2 regions of the Salicibibacter cibi genome follow, and region 2 is predicted to be linked to the other one. Evidence: riboswitches for the same ligand, from Rfam matches in the RefSeq annotation. Region 2 holds a riboswitch; the other holds the start of a gene.
What was found. Region 2 has a riboswitch for glycine ahead of glyA (serine hydroxymethyltransferase). Riboswitches for the same ligand answer to the same signal wherever they lie in the genome.

Region 1: another riboswitch for glycine. It lies ahead of gcvT (glycine cleavage system aminomethyltransferase GcvT); the one in region 2 lies ahead of glyA (serine hydroxymethyltransferase).

What each region holds. Positions count from the first base shown of each region.
Region 1 is NZ_CP054706.1:1,466,782-1,477,483, forward strand. It holds gene HUG20_RS19960 (YqzE family protein) at 105-293, shown strand; gene HUG20_RS07520 (DUF2626 family protein) at 405-647, shown strand; gene HUG20_RS07525 (MBL fold metallo-hydrolase) at 688-1,320, opposite strand; gene HUG20_RS07530 (DUF2759 family protein) at 1,438-1,608, shown strand; gene HUG20_RS07535 (YqhG family protein) at 1,920-2,705, opposite strand; gene HUG20_RS07540 (DEAD/DEAH box helicase) at 2,683-4,326, opposite strand; glycine riboswitch at 4,472-4,566, shown strand; gene gcvT (glycine cleavage system aminomethyltransferase GcvT) at 4,778-5,875, shown strand; gene gcvPA (aminomethyl-transferring glycine dehydrogenase subunit GcvPA) at 5,923-7,284, shown strand; gene gcvPB (aminomethyl-transferring glycine dehydrogenase subunit GcvPB) at 7,309-8,769, shown strand; gene HUG20_RS07560 (hypothetical protein) at 9,020-9,559, shown strand; gene HUG20_RS07565 (rhodanese-like domain-containing protein) at 10,041-10,442, opposite strand; gene HUG20_RS07570 (lipoate--protein ligase family protein) at 10,580-10,702, shown strand, end outside.
Region 2 is NZ_CP054706.1:2,949,943-2,960,644, forward strand. It holds gene aceA (isocitrate lyase) at 23-1,312, opposite strand; gene HUG20_RS14660 (TetR/AcrR family transcriptional regulator) at 1,520-2,092, shown strand; gene HUG20_RS14665 (NAD(P)H-binding protein) at 2,164-3,090, shown strand; gene rplT (50S ribosomal protein L20) at 3,289-3,645, opposite strand; gene rpmI (50S ribosomal protein L35) at 3,680-3,880, opposite strand; gene infC (translation initiation factor IF-3) at 3,897-4,418, opposite strand; gene dsdA (D-serine ammonia-lyase) at 4,986-6,341, opposite strand; gene gcvH (glycine cleavage system protein GcvH) at 6,370-6,744, opposite strand; gene sdaAA (L-serine ammonia-lyase, iron-sulfur-dependent, subunit alpha) at 6,759-7,616, opposite strand; gene HUG20_RS14700 (serine dehydratase beta chain) at 7,635-8,156, opposite strand; gene glyA (serine hydroxymethyltransferase) at 8,171-9,424, opposite strand; glycine riboswitch at 9,494-9,568, opposite strand; glycine riboswitch at 9,572-9,678, opposite strand; gene lipA (lipoyl synthase) at 9,784-10,702, opposite strand, start outside.

The DNA.
Region 1 (10,702 bases), 1.5 Mb from region 2:
CCTTAGCCAATTTCGCATGGAAAGTGTTGCATTCATGATCCGGATAAAATAAGAAATAAACGGGCAAGCTATATACCAAAAGGAATGGAAGGAGTGCCCATCTCATGAATCCAAACCCTTATTTTAAATACCTCGTTGAATCCTTTTTACGCAGGCTTGACCGATTTGCCGCTCCAAAAGAGATGAGCCGAAAACAGCGGCGGAAGTTAAAGAAAAAAGAAAAATCGCGGTTATTCACTGTATTCGGAGCAATTCCCACTGCGATAAAAATTAGTATGCGCAAATCAAGGTGACAAATATTTGTCGTTTTGTCACGTGAAACAGGAGAAAGTAATTTACAATTGATCCATCACTCATATATAATAAGAACAGGAACATGATGAGAAGTGGAGGAGGAAAATAAGATGAGTCGCATGTACCGTGTGATGGCTTTTTGGACAGGGGTCTTCGCCGTATTATTTTTTGTGGGAGAAATGTATGAAGTGTCCCTGTTATTCTTTGCTAATACGGCGGCATTCGTAGGGCTTGGTTTTATGGGGCTTACCGAACGCACATATTTATACATATTCGGTGCTTACTTAACTTTATTTATGGTTGGCTTTTCTTACTATACGATTTTTCTCATGGAACCAACCCTTGGTCATTAAAGCATGACCATGAAAGGCGGCTTCTTTAACCGCCTTCTCCCTATAAACCATTAAGGAACGGATTGCCGTCCATTTCGGCGGAAATCGTTGTAACCGGTCCGTGGCCACAAGCAACAGTTGTATCTTCCGGGAGTTCCAAAAGTTTTTGATGGATGCTGCTGAGAAGGGTGGTTTCATCGGCGCCGGGGAGATCGGTGCGTCCGATGCCGCTTTGAAAGAGGACGTCGCCGGAGAAAACCGTGTCGGTAGGTTCGTGATAGTATGAGACACTTCCCGGTGAATGGCCCGGGGTTTCAAATATCCGAAAAGCAAAAGGGCCTACGGTTAAGCTTTGCTCGCTGTCGATTAAATGCTCGGCAGGACGCGCGGTTATACCTTCGGGACTCATGTTGACCGAAAGATTTTTCGCGGGATCTTGTAACCAGTGCGCTTCACGTTGGTGAAGGTAAACCGGGATGTTAAACGTATCGCGGATATGGTCAACGGCACCGATGTGGTCAAAATGTGCATGGGTTAAAAGAATGGCAAGGGCTTTTAGGTTTTCTTTTTTCAAGGCAGCTGCAAAGGACTCGCCGTCCCCGCCCGGATCAAAGATAACCGCTTCCCTTTCTTCGTTGTAAAGGACAAAGGCGTTGGTTTGTACAGGGCCCAACGGGGCTTGCTTCCAATTCATCATGAAAATCAACTCCTTCTTAAATCTATAAACCATTGTACATGAAAAAATGAAAGAAACGAAACATAAGCAAAGCGTATGTATGGACATCATTGATACGAAAAGGAGAGAATGGATATGGCAGTGGGATCAATCGTTACGGCAGTGGCTGTTCTTTCGGTTTTTGCTTTTTTCCGTGAGTTAAAACGAAGAAACTTTATCGGGGTCGGATTTTCGGCACTCAGCATTCTTGTCTTTGGTTTTTTTGGTTTAATGACTTTGCTTGTAAGTGGAGCACCGGAAATGTAGAGGAACACTCGTCGCAATGACGGGTGTTCTTTTCTAAAGATTGGAGAGTTAGAAGTTAGAGGCTGGACAGAGAGGGTTTTTCTCACTTCTAACTTCCAAACTCTCATCTAGTGTTGAGTGGTTGAATTACTCGGTCACCCAGTATCGGGCAAGGTCCGTGTCAATCGACCGCAAGCAGCCGCCCATCGATCTATTTTCGGCGATCACCCAGATTTCAGAACGATAGAAGCCTGTGCAAAGAAGGGCAACCCAAATCAACCCGTGCCTCAGTGGCCTTTGCAGGTGCGACCTTTTATTTCAGCCATGCTGTACTAGTATGTATCCTTTCGCAAATAAAAGATGCCACCGTTAATAAAGGTTAGCTCGATCGCCGGTTGATATTGTTGATGGATCGCTTCTTTTTCCAAGCTATATGCATCATCGTTTTCCTTATCGGACGTTTCATAAAAGCGATCGAGCAAGGCTAAATCGTCTTCCATTCGATTGGTGGCTTCATTAGCCCAAGCGTGTTTTTGGTTGCGAATATCATTGAGAAGGTATTTTTTGATTCTTTGTACGGCGCTCATCGGTTGAATCAAATGGGCCATTGTAAACGTATAATCGGGGATCGCAGAAACGAGCGGGAGTGGCGCCAGTCGTTTCATGAAAAGATCAATGGTTTCCCCGCTAATTAATTGAATGCCAAAGCTGCGGATGATATCGCGTCTGCGGTGGCAAGTGTAGGAAATGCGCACGTTTAACCCGAGCCAAGGGTATAGGGGCGTCTGGTTTTTTTCATGATGATTTTCGTAAAGCCGTGTGACTGCGCCCTTTTCAGCAGCGGAAGAAAAAATTTGATGAAGACGGGGAGAGCCGAAATGCACTTTTTCTGCAGAAGGTGTATCAGCCCTTATATCCGTAGACAAGTTCAATTTCAATGGTTTCGGTTCCCCGCCGGTTTTTTCTAAATAATGCCAGTAAAATGGGCGGTTCATGAGCTCGAGATCGAGCATTTTATTGAGTTGAACTTCCAGTTTGGACGGTGTGTTTTGTAACAGCCCTGCTCCTCCGGCGTGAAAAAAACGGCGAAGGTAGTTATGAACTTCTGCCTGTTCCATGTTGATCTCCCTCCTGATTCATGAGCTCGGTTAAATGATGAAATTTGAGCCGTGCCTCGCCTTCTGTGCCGGAATCCAGAGCATCCTCTACGTATCTTTCCAATTCCTGTCCGGAATAGCGTTCCAAAATGTCGTCCAAACGCCCGATGACGCCTTCGAACATATTGATTTTTTCATAAAGGAGGTTGAGGATGCGTGCTTCTACTGTATTTTCAATTGCGTAATTCGTAATGTGTACATCATGTTCTTGGCCGAGGCGGTGAATCCTTCCAATGCGTTGTTCCACGCGCATCGGATTCCAGGGAAGGTCATAATTAATCATATGGTGGCAAAATTGTAAGTTTAACCCTTCGCCGCCGGCTTCAGTGGCAATCATGACCGGGACGTGATCACGAAAGAGCATGCGCATCCAGTCTTTTTTGCTGCGTTTAAATCCGCCTCTAAACGGGACCGATTTTATTTTATGTTGGGCAAGAAACCACTGCAGGTAGAGTTGGGTTGCCCGGTATTCCGTGAAAATAATCGTTTTTTCCGAAGAAGCCCGGAGTTGTTTCAACATTTGCTCCGCTTTTGCATTTGTTTGGATTTCATGCATGGCGTGAACAACGGGAGTAGCTTGTGCTTCGTTTAACATCCCGTTTTTCATCATGTTTGAAATTGTCACCCCCAAGGCTTCTTTGCTGGAACATGCTTCCCTTTGTAACGTCGTTAATGAAAAACCGTGGAGGTCTTGCACTGTTTGTTTTAAATCGCACACGGCATCATACATGGCGCGTTCTTCTTTCGACATTTCCACGTTTACATTTTCAACATGCCGATGAGTCCAGGACACGTTCGTATTGTCGCGGCGGTTGCGGACCATCACGTTTTGCACGAGTTTCTGAATGTCTTCGGTTGCTTCTGTATCGTTTTTGTACTTGGCTTTAAAGCTTTTTTCATCGCCAAGATGTCCGGGTTTCAAAATCGAAACGAGGTGAAACAGTTCTTCGATCCGGTTTTGCACAGGGGTGGCGGTACATAGTAAACAAAAGCGTTTTTTCAGCGCTTTGATGAATGCATAGTTTTTCGTGTTGGCATTTTTTAACTTATGTGCTTCATCAATAATGATCATGTCATAAGGTTGCTCGAGTACGATTTCCCGATGGGGGGAATGTTTGGCGGTGTCCATCGAAGCGACGACGACATCGCACCGATCCCATACATACGTTTTCTTTTGGGAGACGGCAGGAATGTAAAATTTTTCATTAAGCTCTTGCGTCCATTGATTCACCAGGGACGCCGGGGATAGAATAAGCGCCTTTTTGACGAGGCCTCGTATCATGTATTCCTTTAAAACAAGACCGGCCTCTATCGTCTTCCCAAGCCCTACTTCGTCAGCGAGGATGGCTTTCCCGTTCATATCTTCAACGACACGCCTTGCTGTCTCAAATTGATGATCATACAAGGAAAGTTCCGGCAAATGCGTGGGAGCGACGAGTCCGTCGAAGGATGGGACCGCTTTGTGCGTTTGTGCTTCATAAGCAAGTTGATACATTTCCCATGAAGACCATGGGCCTTCATGATGCAATGCTTGTTTAAATTGGTCCTCCCAGTCGGCGGAGAAATGGATATCTATGTACATAATTACCCCTTTTTCCCTTTATTTTTATTTTAAAGTATAAAAAAGATTGGCAATGGATAAATGACGTGCTACACTAAATGCAACAGGCTTTCCTAACTATGTTAGTGTGTGAATGTGGAGCGTTTTTATACATTGGAATAAGCGAATGATGACAGAGGGAGAGACCGTTCTTCCCAGAACGGCGCCGAAGGAGCAAACCGGAATGGTGAATCTCTCAGGCACATGTACTTCTGTTTGACGCGACTCTGGAGAGCGCCCTCGCGGCCACCAACGAGGACAATTTTTGCCAAATGCGGCGAAAAAGAAACTTTCTGGTAGACCGACAGAGCTTTTCAACGATAAACGTTGGAGAGTTCTGTCTTTTTTTATCTGCATGGTGCAACGAAGGCTTTCGTCATAAAAGCTTTGTGAAGACCAAGTTTTCTAATAAATATAAAAAGGGGAGATTGACTTGACAGAAAAGCGGCGCACCATTCTTTATGATAGGCATGTGGCGTTGGGGGCGAAGATGGTTCCGTTCGGAGGCTTTGAAATGCCTGTCCAATACGATTCCATCAAAGCGGAACACCGTGCGGTGCGGGAGGCGGTTGGCCTTTTTGATGTTTCCCATATGGGGGAGGCATTGATTGCAGGGGAATCTGCATTTAACACCGTACAAACAATCTTGACGAACGATGCTTCCAAATTGGAAGTGGGCAAAGCTCAGTATTCATTGATGTGCAATGAAAATGGCGGAATAGTGGACGATTTTCTCGTCTATCAAATGGGACCCGAAAAATACATGGTCATCCCCAATGCCGCCAATCGCGAGACAGATATCGCTTGGCTCAAGCAACACGCGCAAGCGGGTACGACGGTGACGGATGTTTCCGATGATTACGCGTTGCTTGCGCTGCAAGGCCCGAAAGCGGTTGAGGTATTGCAATCATTAACAGATGAAGACGTGGGGGCGATCGGTACGTTTCGCTTTCAGACGGACGTAGCTGTTGACGGCCGAAGTGCAATCGTGTCCCGTAGCGGTTACACCGGGGAAGACGGGTATGAAATCTACTGCGGGACGAAAGATGCCGGCGCTATTTGGGACGCGTTGCTTACCGCCGGTGAAAGCGTTGGCATTAAACCTTGCGGGTTAGGTGCCAGGGATACGCTTCGTTTTGAGGCTCGCTTGCCGTTGTACGGCCAAGAACTTACGGAGACGATCAGCCCTTTGGAAGCAAAGCTCGGCTTTGCGGTGAAAGTAAACAAAGACGCTGATTTTATAGGGAAGAAAGCGCTGGCAGCAGAAAAAGAACATGGACCGGCTCGTAAGATTGTTGGCATTGAGATGATAGACAAAGGGATTCCGCGCACGAATTATCCCATTTTTGATGACAACGATAATGAAATCGGACATGTTACTTCCGGGACGCAGTCACCGACGCTCGGAAAAAATCTCGGTCTTGCGATCGTGAAAACGGAGTATGCTTCCAACGATACCGAAATTATCGTAGATGTCCGAAAACGCAAACGAAGAGCCAAAGTGGTACTGACGCCGTTTTATTCCCGATGATAAGTGTTGGGATGCAGATGGATAAAAGATAACTGGAGGGATTCAAGATGGAAAAAACCCATCGCTATCTACCGATGACAAAAAATGATCGCCGGGAAATGTTGGAGACGGTGGGAGCGAGTGACGTTCCCGAATTATTTTCCGATATACCGGACAACGTCCGTTCCCGGTCGGAATTGAACATACGACAGGCTTTGTCGGAGCGAGCACTTGTCGAGCATTTCCAATCGTTGGCTTCTAAAAATGAAGCGGTGAAAGATTACCCTTCCTTTCTCGGTGCCGGCGTATATGACCATCATATCCCGTCGACGGTGGACGCGGTCATTTCACGATCCGAATTTTACACGGCATATACGCCGTATCAACCTGAAATTTCGCAAGGAGAATTGCAAGCGATTTTTGAGTTTCAAAGCATGATTGCAACCCTCACCGGCATGGAAATTGCGAATTCATCGATGTACGATGGCCACACCGCCCTTGCCGAAGGAGCATTGATGGCCGCCACCCAGAAGAGAATGAAAAAGCAGACGATATTGATCTCCGAAACCGTGCATCCGGAAGCAAGAGACGTGGTGCAAACGTTTGTGAACGGTCCGAGGCTTACCTTGAATACGATCCCAAGCAATGCAGGAAAAACAGATGTCCAATCGTTAAAAGATATGCTTCATGATGATGTTGCCGGTGTTGTTGTGCAGTATCCGAACTTTTACGGAACGATCGAAGATTTGAAAGCACTTCGTGAAGCGGCAGATGCCGTGGATGCGTTGCTGATCGTAAAAAGCAACCCGCTTGCGCTCGGTGTCCTCGCTCCACCCGGTGAATTTGGAGCGGATATCGTCGTAGGCGACACCCAACCGTTTGGCATTATGGGGCAGTACGGCGGTCCGCACTGCGGTTATTTTGCCACGAAAAAAGCTTTTATGAGAAAGGTGCCGGGCCGACTTGTCGGTGAATCGGTCGATGAAGAAGGGCAACGCGGATATGTGTTAACGCTCCAAGCACGCGAGCAGCATATTCGACGGGACAAAGCCACCTCTAATATATGTTCCAACCAAGCATTAAACGCACTCGCTTCGTCGGTAGCCTTGGCTGCATTCGGGAAACATGGCATTAAAGACATGGCTGTGCAAAATATGCAAAAGGCCCATTACGCAAAAACGTCTTTGCAGGCCGCCGGCTTTAGCCTCGTGTATGACGGTCCGCATTTTAACGAATTTGTCATCGACGTTGGTTCTTCGGTAAAAGACGTAAATCAAGCGTTATTTTCCAAGGGAATGATCGGCGGATTGGACTTGGGTCGCTTTAATGGGGAACAAGATCATCACATGCTCGTTTGCGTGACGGAACTGCGCACGAAAGCGGAAATCGATCAGTTTGTGGAAGCGTTAAAAGAAACGGCAACCCAATAAGACGGAAAGGAAGTGACATCCCTTATGAAAAGGAAAGGACAAGCGCTCATCTTTGAATTAAGCAGAGAAGGCCGCAGCGGAGCATCGTTGCCTGAAAATGACGTTCCGGAGGTCGATGTGGAAGCGTTATTACCGGATGATTATGTGCGAAAAACGGAACCTGAACTTCCGGAAGTGTCGGAGCTACAGCTGATGCGCCATTACACGGCACTGTCAAAACGAAATTTCGGTGTGGATTCCGGCTTTTATCCACTCGGTTCCTGCACGATGAAATATAATCCGAAAATCAATGAAGTGATCGCCCGGATGCCGGGCCTTGCCCACCTTCATCCTTATCAGCCGGAATCGCACGTGCAAGGGGCACTGCAATTAATGCACGAGTTGCAGGAGTCGCTCGCTGCGATCACCGGCATGAAAGAAGTTACGTTACAATCGGCAGCCGGTGCCCACGGGGAATGGACCGGGCTCATGATGATTCGCTCCTTCCATGAAGCGAACGGAGATTTTAACCGTACGAAAGTGATCGTCCCGGACTCTGCGCACGGTACGAATCCGGCTTCGGCAAGTGTGGCTGGCTTTGACCCGGTGACGGTTAAGACGGATGAACGAGGACTCGTTGATATGGACCATTTGCGGGAAGTGACCGGTGAGGATACAGCAGCATTAATGCTTACGAATCCGAATACGCTCGGACTCTTTGAAGAAGACATTGCGGAAATGGCTGAAATCGTTCACGGCGCGGGCGGCAAGTTATATTACGACGGTGCCAATTCCAACGCGATTTTAGGAAAAGCAACGGCAGGAGACATGGGCTTTGACGTCGTTCACATGAATTTGCATAAAACGTTTACCGGCCCGCATGGCGGTGGCGGCCCGGGAAGCGGCCCCGTCGGCGTGAAAACGGAACTTGTTCCATATTTGCCCCGGCCATTGCTTGTGAAAGAAGACGGGCAGTATAAATGGGATTATGACCGTCCGAAGTCTATTGGGCGCATTAAACCGTTCTATGGCAATTACGGCATTAATGTCCGTGCCTATGCGTATATCCGTTCCATGGGGCCGGACGGCCTGCGCCAAGTATCTGAAGACGCCGTTTTAAATGCCAACTATTTAAGAAAACGGCTGGAACCTTATTACGATATTCCTTACCCGCAATATTGCAAGCATGAGTTTGTTTTATCGGCAAAACGGCAAAAGAAACTGGGTGTGCGCGCGCTTGATATCGCCAAGCGTTTGCTCGATTACGGGATGCATCCACCAACGATCTATTTTCCGCTCAATGTGGAAGAGTGTATGATGATCGAACCTACCGAAACGGAAGCGAAAGAAACGCTCGATGAGTTTGCGGACGCAATGATCGCGATTGCCAAAGAAGCAGAGGAAGATCCGGATCTTGTACTGGAGGCGCCGCATGAAACGGTTATTTCTCGGCTTGACGAAACACAGGCCGCGAGAAAGCCGGTATTGACATATTTGGATCAATAGTTAGAAACGGCTCATCATCCTATGGTGGGCCGTTTTTTAAAGGAAACATTTTTAATGGGCGAAGGCTATTGGGAATAAATGTAATCCTGTTTATAAAAAAGATGTGCCGCTTTTATACCATTGGATGTAGTTTGGGTAGTTCGTCTTAAGGGTATTTTTATAGTAAAAAGCGGTATAATTCTTTTTGTGATCGTGTGATCTATCAGTGCTTAGTTTTAATTACATAAAGGAAGGGAAGACGCTGTGTTTTATGTCCATCACTTATAAATTCCCATTTGCATTAAAGCCAACAACTCCATCACATGTTTATTTAGGGCCTAACTTGGCTGCAGAAATGACGAGGTATTTTGGTAGTAGTCCTAGTAACCAAGTTCAAATGAGGCAGAAACAAAAATATGTAAATTTTATGATTAAGGATTATCTGAATAGCAGAGAATATATGATTAACCAAGACTACGGTGGCTTTTTTAAAAAACAGGGATGGGGAGTTTATGACGAAAAGGATAGGAAAGTTGCTCATCTGAAAGTGGAATACTCTATGTTACGTCTTAGGCTTGTTGTCCAATGGGGAAATACTCAAATAAGGATTAAGTTTAAACTTTTTCCTAATGAAGCAGAAATTGAACAGAAAATAGACGGAGAATATATAAACGTTGGTTCAACAATTGTTTCACATGTCTTTGGCAGGCAAATTGAAGTAGATCGAGATGCAGCGGATAAAACCGAATTGGAATTTGGACAATTTATGGCTATCATTCATACAGGGTGGTGTTGTTCTGGGAAATTATAAAGTAAAGCTCATCAGGGGTTATAGAAGGGGAAATTTCGCGATTGTCCACCCTTTTTTGGAGGATCCATTACCGCTAGGTGCCTGCGCCGGCGGTTTATCTACATGTATAATTGCGGGTTAGGACCCGAACAGCAGTTAAAACCGGGATGAAGGGTCACTAACCGAGTAATTAGCACCCGAACAGAGGCAAAGACATGCTCGAAGGGTCACTAATCAGGCAATTAACACCCGAATAGCCGAGGGGATCGGTTAAAGGGTCACTAACCGTATTATTGGTGTCCGGTCAGTGGTGAAAATCAATGACACGAAGCAACGCTGATCGTAACTAAACATAATGTAAACCTCTCCATTGGTGGAATGATGCGCGTTTAGATCCATCTCTTTTCAAAATGCAGGCTTTTTTAATAAACAATAAATACATTATGTTAACATGATGTATTTGGAAACCCTTAGCAAGTAAAACAACAAGGGTTTCCAAACTCTATTTCTTCTTTTTCTTTATTTTGCCTGTCCATTTTTTAAATCCGTTTTTCAAATAGTGAAGGTTATCGTTGCCGGTTTTTTTCTTTAGAATGCGTGCGGCTTGGCGGCTTTTCGCGCCTGAATTGTCATAAAGATAGACTTGTTGGTCTTTGCGCACTTCCTGCAGGCGCTGTTTGAGTTGTGACATGGGGATGTTCCGTGCGCCCCATATGTGGCCGCCATCATAGTCCTTCGGTTCACGCACATCGATCAATTGCGCTTTTCTGTACCCTTGGATAAATTCATCTTGGGTAAGTGGTGTGAGGTATGAAGGCGTTCGTAAACGGCGTATAAGCATTGTAGCGGCGAAAACAATGAGCCCGCCCCAAAGAATGAATGATAAGATCTCCAAAAAATCCATCTAAATTGCTCCTCCTTTTCGTTCCCCTTCATATTATAAGAAACTTACTGCCGAGACGCAAAACAATATCCTTATTATTTTTTATGTACGGCTGAATTTGATAAACTAATAAGAGAACAGAAGGGCGTGAATACAATATGGAAAAAGAAAAATGGTTGTTCATCGACTCCGGAGCTTGTTCTCCTTCGTATAATATGGCTTTGGATGAAATGCTTTTACATTGGCATAGCGAGGGGCTTATTCCGCCGGTGATTCGATTT
Region 2 (10,702 bases):
TCACCGGCAGTTTTTTTGATCTTTATTTTTGGAATTGGGCTGTTTCTGTCGAGCCTGAAAGAGCGGTTGTTGACGAGGTTCCTTCTGAAATTGTCTGTGCAACTTCATCGAAATAACCGGTACCGACTTCCCGCTGATGGCGAGTAGCGGTGTATCCATCTTTTTCAGCGGCAAACTCGGCTTGTTGCAATTCAGAATACGCACCCATCCCTCTGTTCTTGTAGCCGCTGGCGAGTTGAAACATACTGTGATTAAGGGCATGGAAACCGGCAAGTGTAACAAATTGAAATTTATACCCCATCTTGGCAATCTCTTGCTGGAACGTTTCAATCGTATCTTTATCCAAATTCCCTTCCCAATTAAAGGATGGCGAGCAGTTGTATGCAAGCATTTGGTCCGGATATTTCTCATGAATCGCATCTGCAAATTTTTGCGCTTCTTCCAGGTTAGGCGTCGACGTTTCACACCAAATTAAATCGGCGTAAGGCGCATAAGCCAACCCGCGCGCAATCGCCTGGTCGATACCGGCTCTTGTCCGATAAAAACCTTCATCCGTTCGCTCTCCGGTAATAAATTCTGCATCGGCAGGATCGACATCGTTGGTAATCAAGTCTGCTGCGTCTGCATCTGTACGCGCAAGCAATACAGTCGGCACACCGGAAACGTCAGCGGCCAAACGTGCAGACACAAGATTTCTTACTGCGTTTTGTGTTGGAATCAATACTTTTCCGCCAAGGTGTCCGCATTTCTTTTCTGAAGCCAATTGGTCCTCAAGATGCACCCCGGAAGCACCTGCTTCAATCATCGCTTTCATTAATTCAAAAACATTCAGCTGACCGCCGAAACCCGCTTCTGCGTCTGCAACAATCGGTGCAAAATAATCAAGATCCCCTTTGCCTTCCATATGCTGAATTTGATCGGCACGCACCAACGCATTATTAATCCGTTTAACAACTTGCGGAACGGAATTCACCGGATAAAGGCTCTGGTCCGGATACATTTCCCCTGCAAGGTTGGCGTCAGCCGCCACTTGCCATCCGCTTAAGTAGATCGCTTTCAATCCGGCTTTCACTTGTTGAACGGCCTGATTCCCCGTAAGTGCACCGAGAGAATTTACATAATCTTCATTTTTCAAACTATCCCAAAGCTTTTCCGACCCTTTACGGGCAAGCGTGTGTTCAATTTGCAAAGAACCGCGAAGACGAACGACATCTTCTGCCGTGTACGGGCGTTTTACCCCTTGCCAACGCTCCTCCGTTTCCCACTGTCTGTTTAATTCGTCCACCTGCTGCTCAAATGATTGATATGCCATACCCATTCTCCTTTCCTAATTCACATGCGCAAAAGCCCGATCGCAGCTTTTTCACACTGTGTTACTACAGTTAATAACTGATGCTTTTAATATATAACAGTTTTGATTATGATTCAAGTGTTATATAAAAATTTTTTGTACTTGACTTTGTAAAAAATTAAAGCGTATACTTTAATTGACCACTGGTTAAATGAAAGAGGGATCACCGTGTCAGCCAGAAAAGCTGTAAACACTGAACTTACACGTGATATCATTTTGGATGCCGCAAAAGATTTATTTGCAGCGAAAGGATATCAGCACGTATCTATGAGACAAATTGCCAAGGAGTTAAGTTATAGTCATGGCTCGATTTATTATCACTTCAAAAATAAGGCCGAATTGTTTTATGCACTCGTTGAAGTGTACTTTGTCATGCTCGATGAAAAGATTGAAGCGGCAGTAGCCGGACAAAAAAGCAACATTGGTAAACTTAGACACATTTGTCTTGGCTTCATCGAATTTGGCCTCACCCATCAAAGCCATTATGAAATTATGTTTTTAATCAAAGACGAGGAAGTTCGCCAATTCATTAATGAAAGTCCGATGAAAACATATCAAAATTTTGCTCATCACGTGGCCAAATATAGTGAAAGGCAAATGGCAGTTTCTGAAATATGGTCCATTTTTTTAGCACTGCACGGATTTGTTACCCATTATTTGCGCCATATCACGACTTTTTCAGATGTGAAAAATCTTGCCGAAACGCATGTAGATTTATTATTAAGTTTCACAAAAAAATAGGGCTTGCAATGCCTTATTTTTTATATCTATTTGAACAGTGGTCAATTAATTGCAAAGGAGTTACAATAAGGATGAAAGCACTGGTTCTGGGAGCAACTGGCGGTATGGGGCACGCCATTATTAAAGAATTAACGGAACGAAACATCGAAGCTACAGCTTTCGCGCGGTCTCACGCGAAACTCGAGAAAATGTTTTCTCGTCATTCGACGGTAACAATACACCCCGGTGATATTTTTACATCCAATGACATTCATGCAGCAGCGGACGGCGTTGACCTGATCTTTCATGCCATAAACATTCCTTATGCAGACTGGGAATATAGACTTCCCACAATGAATCAAAATATCATTGCCGCCGCAAAAAATCACTCCGCAAAATTGGCCGTCGCAGACAATATTTACGCGTATGGGAGAGGTGACAGCGATAAAACGAAAGAAACAACGCCCAAACACCCTCATACTAAAAAAGGAAAAATCCGCTTACAGATGGAGCGCCTGTTCAAAGAATCCGAAGTACCTTATCTGATCGCACATTTCCCTGATTACTATGGTCCACATGCCGAAAATGCTCCGCTGAACTACACGCTTAAATCTGTGGCAGCGAATAAACGAACAAGCTTCGTAGGAAACCCATCCATAGCCAGAGAACATATTTACACACCTGATGGCGCAAAAGCCATTATTGAACTCGCTCTTCGTGATGATGTGTATAATCAAAATTGGAATATCCCCGCGTATGACACGATAACAGGTGTAGAAATTATAGAAATCGTACGTTCTATGGCGGACTATAAGAAACGGGTCTCCACCATCACAAAAAGCATGATTCGGTTTTTAGGTTTCTTTAACAAACAAATGCGCGAGTTTACGGAAATGCAATACCTCAATGAGGACCCGGTTATTTTAAGCGGAAAGAAATATGAAAAATTGATAGGTCCAGTGCCAAAAACCCCTTATTCACAGGGTATACGTGAAACGATGGCAGCCTATGAACAGTAACATACACAAACACACCCCATCACGTTCTTTTACTATGTTTAAGGAAAAAATGAACCGATTGCTTGGCGTCCCTCATTTACGCAGCGTTGCAATTAGAATGCAGATTGGCGGAAAAATGACACTCTATCTTGTGCGCACACTATTCCGATCCTTACCAAAAAGAACGCGAACCCCCGATTCAGGTTCGCGTTCTTCATTCTAATTCAATTCCGCTTTGGCTTTTTCGGCAAGGTCTGCAAAAGCATCTTTATCGTTCACTGCCAAGTCGGCGAGCATTTTTCGGTTAACGTTAATCTCCGCTTGCTTCAATCCATGCATGAGACGGTTGTACGAAAGTCCGTTTACACGAGCGGCCGCATTGATACGTGTAATCCATAGTTTTCGGAAATCACGTTTGCGTTGGCGTCGATCACGGTATGCATATTGAAGTGATTTTCTCACTTGTTGTTGGGCCGTGCGAAATAAACGATGTTTCGATCCGTAATATCCTTTTGCAAGTTTTAAAACCTTTTTTCGACGACTACGGGCGACTGTTCCGCCTTTAACTCTAGGCATCGTCGATCCCTCCTATTCACTCTCGATTGTTGATTTATTTTTTGTATGGGAGCAATGGTTCGACACGCTGTTGGTCACTTTTATCCATTACCGTGCCTTTTCGTAAATGCCGTTTTTGTTTTTGCGTCTGGTTACGGGACAAGTGGCTAGTAAACGCATGATTGCGCTTCAGTTTTCCACTGCCGGTACGCTTAAAACGCTTGGCTGCTCCTCGGTGAGTTTTCATTTTTGGCATGACAATTTCCTCCTTGCTACGACTTTTTCTTATTGTCTTGGTCTGACTTGGGGGCAAGCATCAAAAACATGCTGCGCCCATCCATTTTGGGTTTTGTTTCAATAGCTGCAACGTCTTTGGTTTCTTCTGCAAGACGTTCCAAAATCTCTCGACCAATGGATGAATGCGTAATGGCGCGACCGCGGAAACGAATGGCAGCTTTTACTTTATCGCCTTTCGACAAAAATTTACGTGCATTGCGAAGCTTCGTATTAAAGTCATGCTCATCAATATTCGGGCTCAATCGCACTTCCTTCACATTGATGACTTTTTGTTTTTTACGCGCTTCACGCTCTTTTTTCTGTTGCTCATAGCGATATTTCCCGTAGTCCATGATGCGACAGACCGGCGGTTTCGCATTCGGTGCGACGAGAACAAGATCCTGTTCCGCTTGCTCAGCACGATCCAATGCCTCCCGTTTCGATACAATCCCCACTTGGTCCCCATTCGCGTCGATGAGGCGAACCTCGCGGGCGCGAATCCCGTCATTAAGCTTCATATCCTTACGAATAAAGAGCCACCTCCATTAAATTTTTTTAGAAAACTTGGCTTTTCGCCAAGCTTTTACGGCGAAAAACCTTAGTTGCACTTATGCAGGAAAGAAAGCTAATTTATACATTCTTTCCTGCGAAAAATAACCCATAGAAATGTGCCGACAATTGCATTGCAACATGCACACAGCAAAGCTTTGCACACGTAAAAAAAGTGAGTGCCGCACTACACACGACACCCACTTATCCAATCCGATTCATTCGATTGCCGACCAGTCAACAACCCGAAGGCGTCGATCAGGTGAGAAGCGGGCGCTTCTGCTTGTGTGCAACATGTTCAATTCTTTATCCAGTGTACAATCCGAGGACGTGAATGTCAAGAGGATATGGACGCCCGGTGTGAGTTGGCCTTTATTTCACGTTTTCCGGGGCTTTCATTGTACTTCTAACCTCTGTTCAACATTTTTCATCTGCTCGGGGTACATTGAGTTCTTCAACGTACCTATGATCGAGAATTCTTTCCATGCCGAAGTGCAATACCTTTCATTGTACCAACTATTACCGGATTTTCCTTTTCAATTGCCCAACAAGACTCTCCCTTTTTGATAAAGGCTTTTCCAATCTGTTTCCGGAATGAGCGACCCCCCTGTTGCCCATGCCACATGTGTCGCTTCCTTCATCTTGGAGGATAAACCGTGATTGTCGATATAGGATGGATGTTTTGATAATTGTATCGGCCCTTGCAAACCGGAAGCGGCAGAGGGTTCCACTTTTACACCTTCAGAGCTCATCAGTAGGGAAAGCATTCTAAACAGCTCATCGTCTTCGATGGTATAAACGCCGCTTATGAGTTTCTCACTAATTGCCGTCGCAAAACTTGAAGGTCTTCCAACGGCCAAGCCGTCCGCTTCCGTTACATTGTCGATGCCAAAATCCTGGACACTGACCTTTTCATGTTTTTCCGTCAAAAGGCCAATTAAGACGGAGGGAGAATGCGTAGGTTCAACAAAAAAACAATGAACGTTATCGCCAAATAATTGTTTGAGGCCAAAAGTCAATCCCCCCGGCGATCCTCCCACGCCACAAGGAAGATATAGAAACAGCGGATGGTCGCTATCCACACGGGTGTCTTGTTCGTCAAGTTGCGCCTTCAATTCGTAGGCTGCGATGCTGTAACCTAAAAACAAGTCCCGCGAATGTTCATCGTCGATAAAATAGCCGTTCGGATTCTCGAGGGATAATTTTCTCCCCTCATTAATCGCCTTGCTGAAATCTGCGCTGTATTCATAAACGTTAGCTCCGTTTTCTTTTAGCAAATCTTTTTTCCATTGTTTGGCATCCGAAGACATGTGGATCGAGACGTCAAAGCCGATCACGGAACTGACGATCCCGATGCTAAGGCCTAAATTGCCGGTAGAACCCACATCAATAGCGTATTGATTAAAAAAACGCTTGAAAGCAGAAGAGGCAAATTTTTCGTAGCTTTCCTGCTTTGTGATCAACCCATTGTCAATGGCCAACGTTTCCGCGTATTTGAGTACTTCAAAAATCCCGCCGCGCGCCTTTATGGATCCGGCAATCGGCAATTCATTGTCGCATTTTAAATACAAAGTCCCTTCGATGTTTCCTTTATAATGATCTTCAAGGTGCGTTTTCACATTCGGAATGGAGCGTAAGGGAGATTCAATGATTCCGCCATTTTCTTTCGTTTCCGGGAACTCCCTTTCAATAAACGGCCGAAACCTTGCCCACATGTCCGCTGCTTCTTCCATATCTGCTTCGCTTACGGAGAAACCGGAAGCAGAGGCATCCGCCCATTTTTGTTTGAATGGATTTTCCCACCATACCGGCCTTAACGCTGTAATATCTTCAAGAAGGGGGAATGCTTTTGTCCAACTTGCCATTGGCTCACCCAACACCTGATTATTCATGGTCAAACCCTCCTCGGCTAAGAACGACTTAGTCTTCTTCGGTAAAAGCATGATACTGCGCTTCATTCATTAGATCTTCAAGTTCGTCCCGGTCAGTCAACTTCACATCGATCAACCAGCCTTCACCTTCCGGGTAGGCATTGACTAATTCCGGTTCATCTTCCAATCTTTCATTTATGTTCACAACCGTTCCGGAAATCGGAACGTATATTTCCGAAACCGTTTTTACCGACTCAATGGTACCGATGCTTTCGTTCGCGGCAACCTCTTCATCGACTTCCGGAATTTCCACAAAAACAATATCTCCAAGTTCCTGTTGCGCGTAATCCGATATTCCGATACGAACAATGCCTTCTTCTAACGTTTCTACCCATTCATGTTCTTTGCTATACCATTTACTCATCATAGGTACTCCTTTTAGCTATATAGTTTACGTTTGATGTCTTCGCCCGTTGGTGTGGTCGCAAGACCTCCAAGGGATGTTTCCCGCAAGGTTCGAGGCATTTCACTCCCGACTCTATACATCGTTTCGATGACTTCATCACACGGGATACGGCTTTCAATACCCGCGAGCGCCATATCCGCGGAAGAAAATGCGATCGATGTGCCGATGACGTTCCGTTTAATGCATGGAACTTCCACCAGACCGCCAACCGGATCACACACGAGGCCAAGCAATGATTTCATCGCCATCGCGGTCGCGTGTACGGCTTGCCTCGGGGTCCCCCCTTTTAATTCCACGATTACACTCGCGGCCATTGCTGTTGCAGAACCGACTTCTGCCTGGCAGCCGCCCGCAGCACCTGAAATAAACGAGCGATTGGCGATAATATAGCCTAGGCAACTGGCCGTAAACAATCCATACGCAAGCGCATCCAAGGAATAATTATCGTTGTCGCGAAGGGAAAACAAGATCCCCGGAAGTACGCCCGCTGAACCTGCCGTTGGGGTCGCGACAATAACGCCCATTCGGGCATTGCATTCAGACGTTGCCATCGCGTAACGCATCGCCCCGGTAATGTGCGGGCCGGAAAGGGTGTCCCCACGGTCGATATACGCTCCCATTTTCAGGGCATCTCCCCCTGATATGCCACTTGGAGCAGGGGAACCGTCCGATTTGCCGGCTTCGACGGCCTCTTGCATTTTAATTAAGCGATCTTTCATTTTATTGAAAATATCCTCACGCGTCATGTCCGTCTTTTCGCTTTCCATGTCGATCATTGCATCAGCAATGCTTACGTTTTTCGTCTCACAGTGGGAAAGCAAACGTTCCATCGAATCAACTTGCACGCGTTACACCTCCTTTTTTTCATTCGTGAGCATATATAAAGGCAGACGATTACATATCGAACGAAAGTCGTCATCTGTGCTTAAACGAATCGTCGTTTCCGCATCATTGATGAAAAAGATATGTGACAAACCGCCGCCAAGAGAAACACCACCCACTTTTACGTGTCGATATCCGGCCTCGGCAACGATAATTACCGTGTTCGGATGATCGTAATAAGGACATTGATCCTTTTCGAGCAGAAACTGGTAATCGATGTTTTCTGCATTCGCGATCGCCAAGGCGTCTTTAATCCGAACATCCTCTGTTCCCATCCCGAGCAAGCCGCCGAGAAGCGCTTTGTCGGTGCCGTGGCCTTGATACGTTTGGGCAAACGAATCGTACAAGGTAATGCGAACCTGTTCCGGTTTGCACCCGCCGAGGAGTTCGTACGTAAATCGACCGATGGAAACCGCTCCCGCCGTATGAGAACTAGACGGACCCACCATGACGGGGCCGATAATATCAAAACAGCTTTGAAATTCCATGTTTCGATCCTCCTTTATCGTACGCTTGCTTCTTTCTGAAAAAGAGAAAAGGCTTTGCAAATATCCTTCGTCTTGTTTTTCGCCTGTTCCAAGACATCGGGATTGCCGTTACTTCCCAGAACATCAGCAATAATTTCGCCGATGTTGATCATTTCTTGTTTTCCCATTCCCCGTGTCGTAAGCGCCGCCGTGCCGATTCTAATGCCGCTCGTCACAAACGGACCTTCCGGGTCAAACGGGATTGTATTTTTATTGACCGTAATGCCGGCTTTTTCAAGCAATTGCTCCGCCTCTTTTCCAGTAAGATTCCACGGCCGTACATCGACAAGCAATAAATGGTTGTCAGTTCCGCCTGAAACGAGGGCAGCGCCGTTCTCTTTTAGCGTGTCACCGAGTGTGATTGCGTTTTCCACAATTTGATTGGCATACGTTTTGAATGACGGTTGCAGGGATTCTTTAAAAGAAACGGCTTTGGCGGCAATCACATGCATTAATGGTCCGCCTTGCAGGCCGGGAAAAACAGCCTTGTTAATCCCTTTTGCCATCTCTTTGTCATTCGTTAAAACAAACCCTCCGCGAGGCCCCCTTAATGTTTTATGTGTCGTGCTGGTTACAACGTCCGCATAAGGCACCGGAGACGGATGAATGCCGGATGCAATAAGTCCGGCAATATGCGCCATATCGACCATCAATTTTGCATCAATCTTATCCGCAATTTCCTTAAATTTTGCGAAGTCAATGACCCGTGGATAAGCACTTGCACCGGCGATAATGAGTTTTGGTTTTTCTTTTTTTGCTTGTTCTTCCAATTGATCATAATCAATGAAGTGATCGTCTTCCCTGACACCATAAGAAACAACATCAAACCACTTGCCGGAAATGCTGACAGGACTGCCATGCGTCAAGTGCCCTCCGTGGGATAAATTCATCCCCATCACCTTATCCCCGGGTGTTAACTGTGAGTAATAAACAGCCAAGTTGGCGGATGCTCCGGAATGAGGTTGCACATTCGCATAATCGGCTTGATAAAGCTCTTTCAATCGTTCGATTGCCGTACTCTCGGCAATGTCCACGTACTCACATCCGCCATAATACCTTCGTCCCGGATAGCCCTCCGCGTATTTGTTCGTCATCACCGATCCCATGGCTTCCATGACGTCCTCGCTCACAAAATTTTCTGATGCAATTAACTCAAGCGTGTCATGTTGTCTGTGCCGCTCTTCCTCAATAGCCGAAAAAATGGTCGCGTCGTTTTCTTTTAAACTCATCAAAACCCCTCCATTTAAAATTATTTTTGGGTAAATAAAAAAGGACAGAAAAAGGTATATACACCTTTTCTCTGTCCTTGTACCTGAGAGTTCAACTTCCGTATACGGAGTCTACCCCTTTGGTGGCTTTAGCGCTCTCCAGAGCTGCGTCCCATTGTAGTCATTTTACCTGAGAGATTCATTCACAAGGTTTTTTATGTGAATATTGCCCCTTCGGTGCCGACGCTTAAGTCGGTCTCTCCCACAATAATCATTCGCAAATTTATTTAATTTGTTATTATCTTAGCAAAGCAATTGTCTTAATGCAACATTATTTTAAAAATTATTTAAACATTCTTATCTCATCAGATTTCTATATACTATATAGAGACCTCGTTGCCTTGGTATTTGGCGGCTTCTTGCCATACCTGTGCTTTATTAACCTGTTCATCGGCGTGATAAGAAGAACGAACGAGGGGTCCTGCCTCACAATGACGGAACCCTTTTTGCATAGCAATTTCTTTAAACCGCGCAAATTCCTCGGGTGTGTAGTATTTTTGCACATCCAAATGTTTCTTCGTCGGCTGCAAATATTGTCCGATCGTCATAATATCCACATCGTGGGCACGCAAATCATCCATGACTTCTTCGATTTCTTCGGGCGTTTCCCCGAGGCCGATCATAAGACTTGATTTCGTCGGAATATCGGGATGCAATTCCTTGGAATAGCGAAGAAATTCCAAAGAACGATCATACGTCGCGCGTGCACGAACTTTCTTCGTTAAGCGCCGGACCGTTTCAATATTGTGGTTCAATATATTCGGGCGAGCCTCCATGAGCGTTTGTAAATTGTCGTGCAACCCCATCATATCCGAAGGCAATACTTCAATCGTCGTAAGCGGATTGCGGCGACGGACGGCGCGAACTGTTTCTGCGTACACCCGTGAACCTCCGTCTTTAAGGTCATCACGGGCAACAGCCGTAATAACGACGTGTTTCAAGCCCATTTGTTCCACGGACTCGGCAACTCGTTCCGGCTCGCCCCAATCAAGTTCATTGGGAAGTCCGGTTTTCACCGCACAAAATCGGCACCCGCGCGTGCATACATCCCCGAGGATCATAAATGTGGCCGTTTTTCTTACTGCCCAGCATTCATGAATATTTGGACAGCGCGCTTCTTCACAGACCGTATGTAATTTCTTTTCGCGCATCATCTTCTTAAGGCCTTTATAGGATTCATTTGTATTTAATTTTATTTTTAGCCAATCCGGTTTGCGAACATGCGCTTCTTTTTTCCCC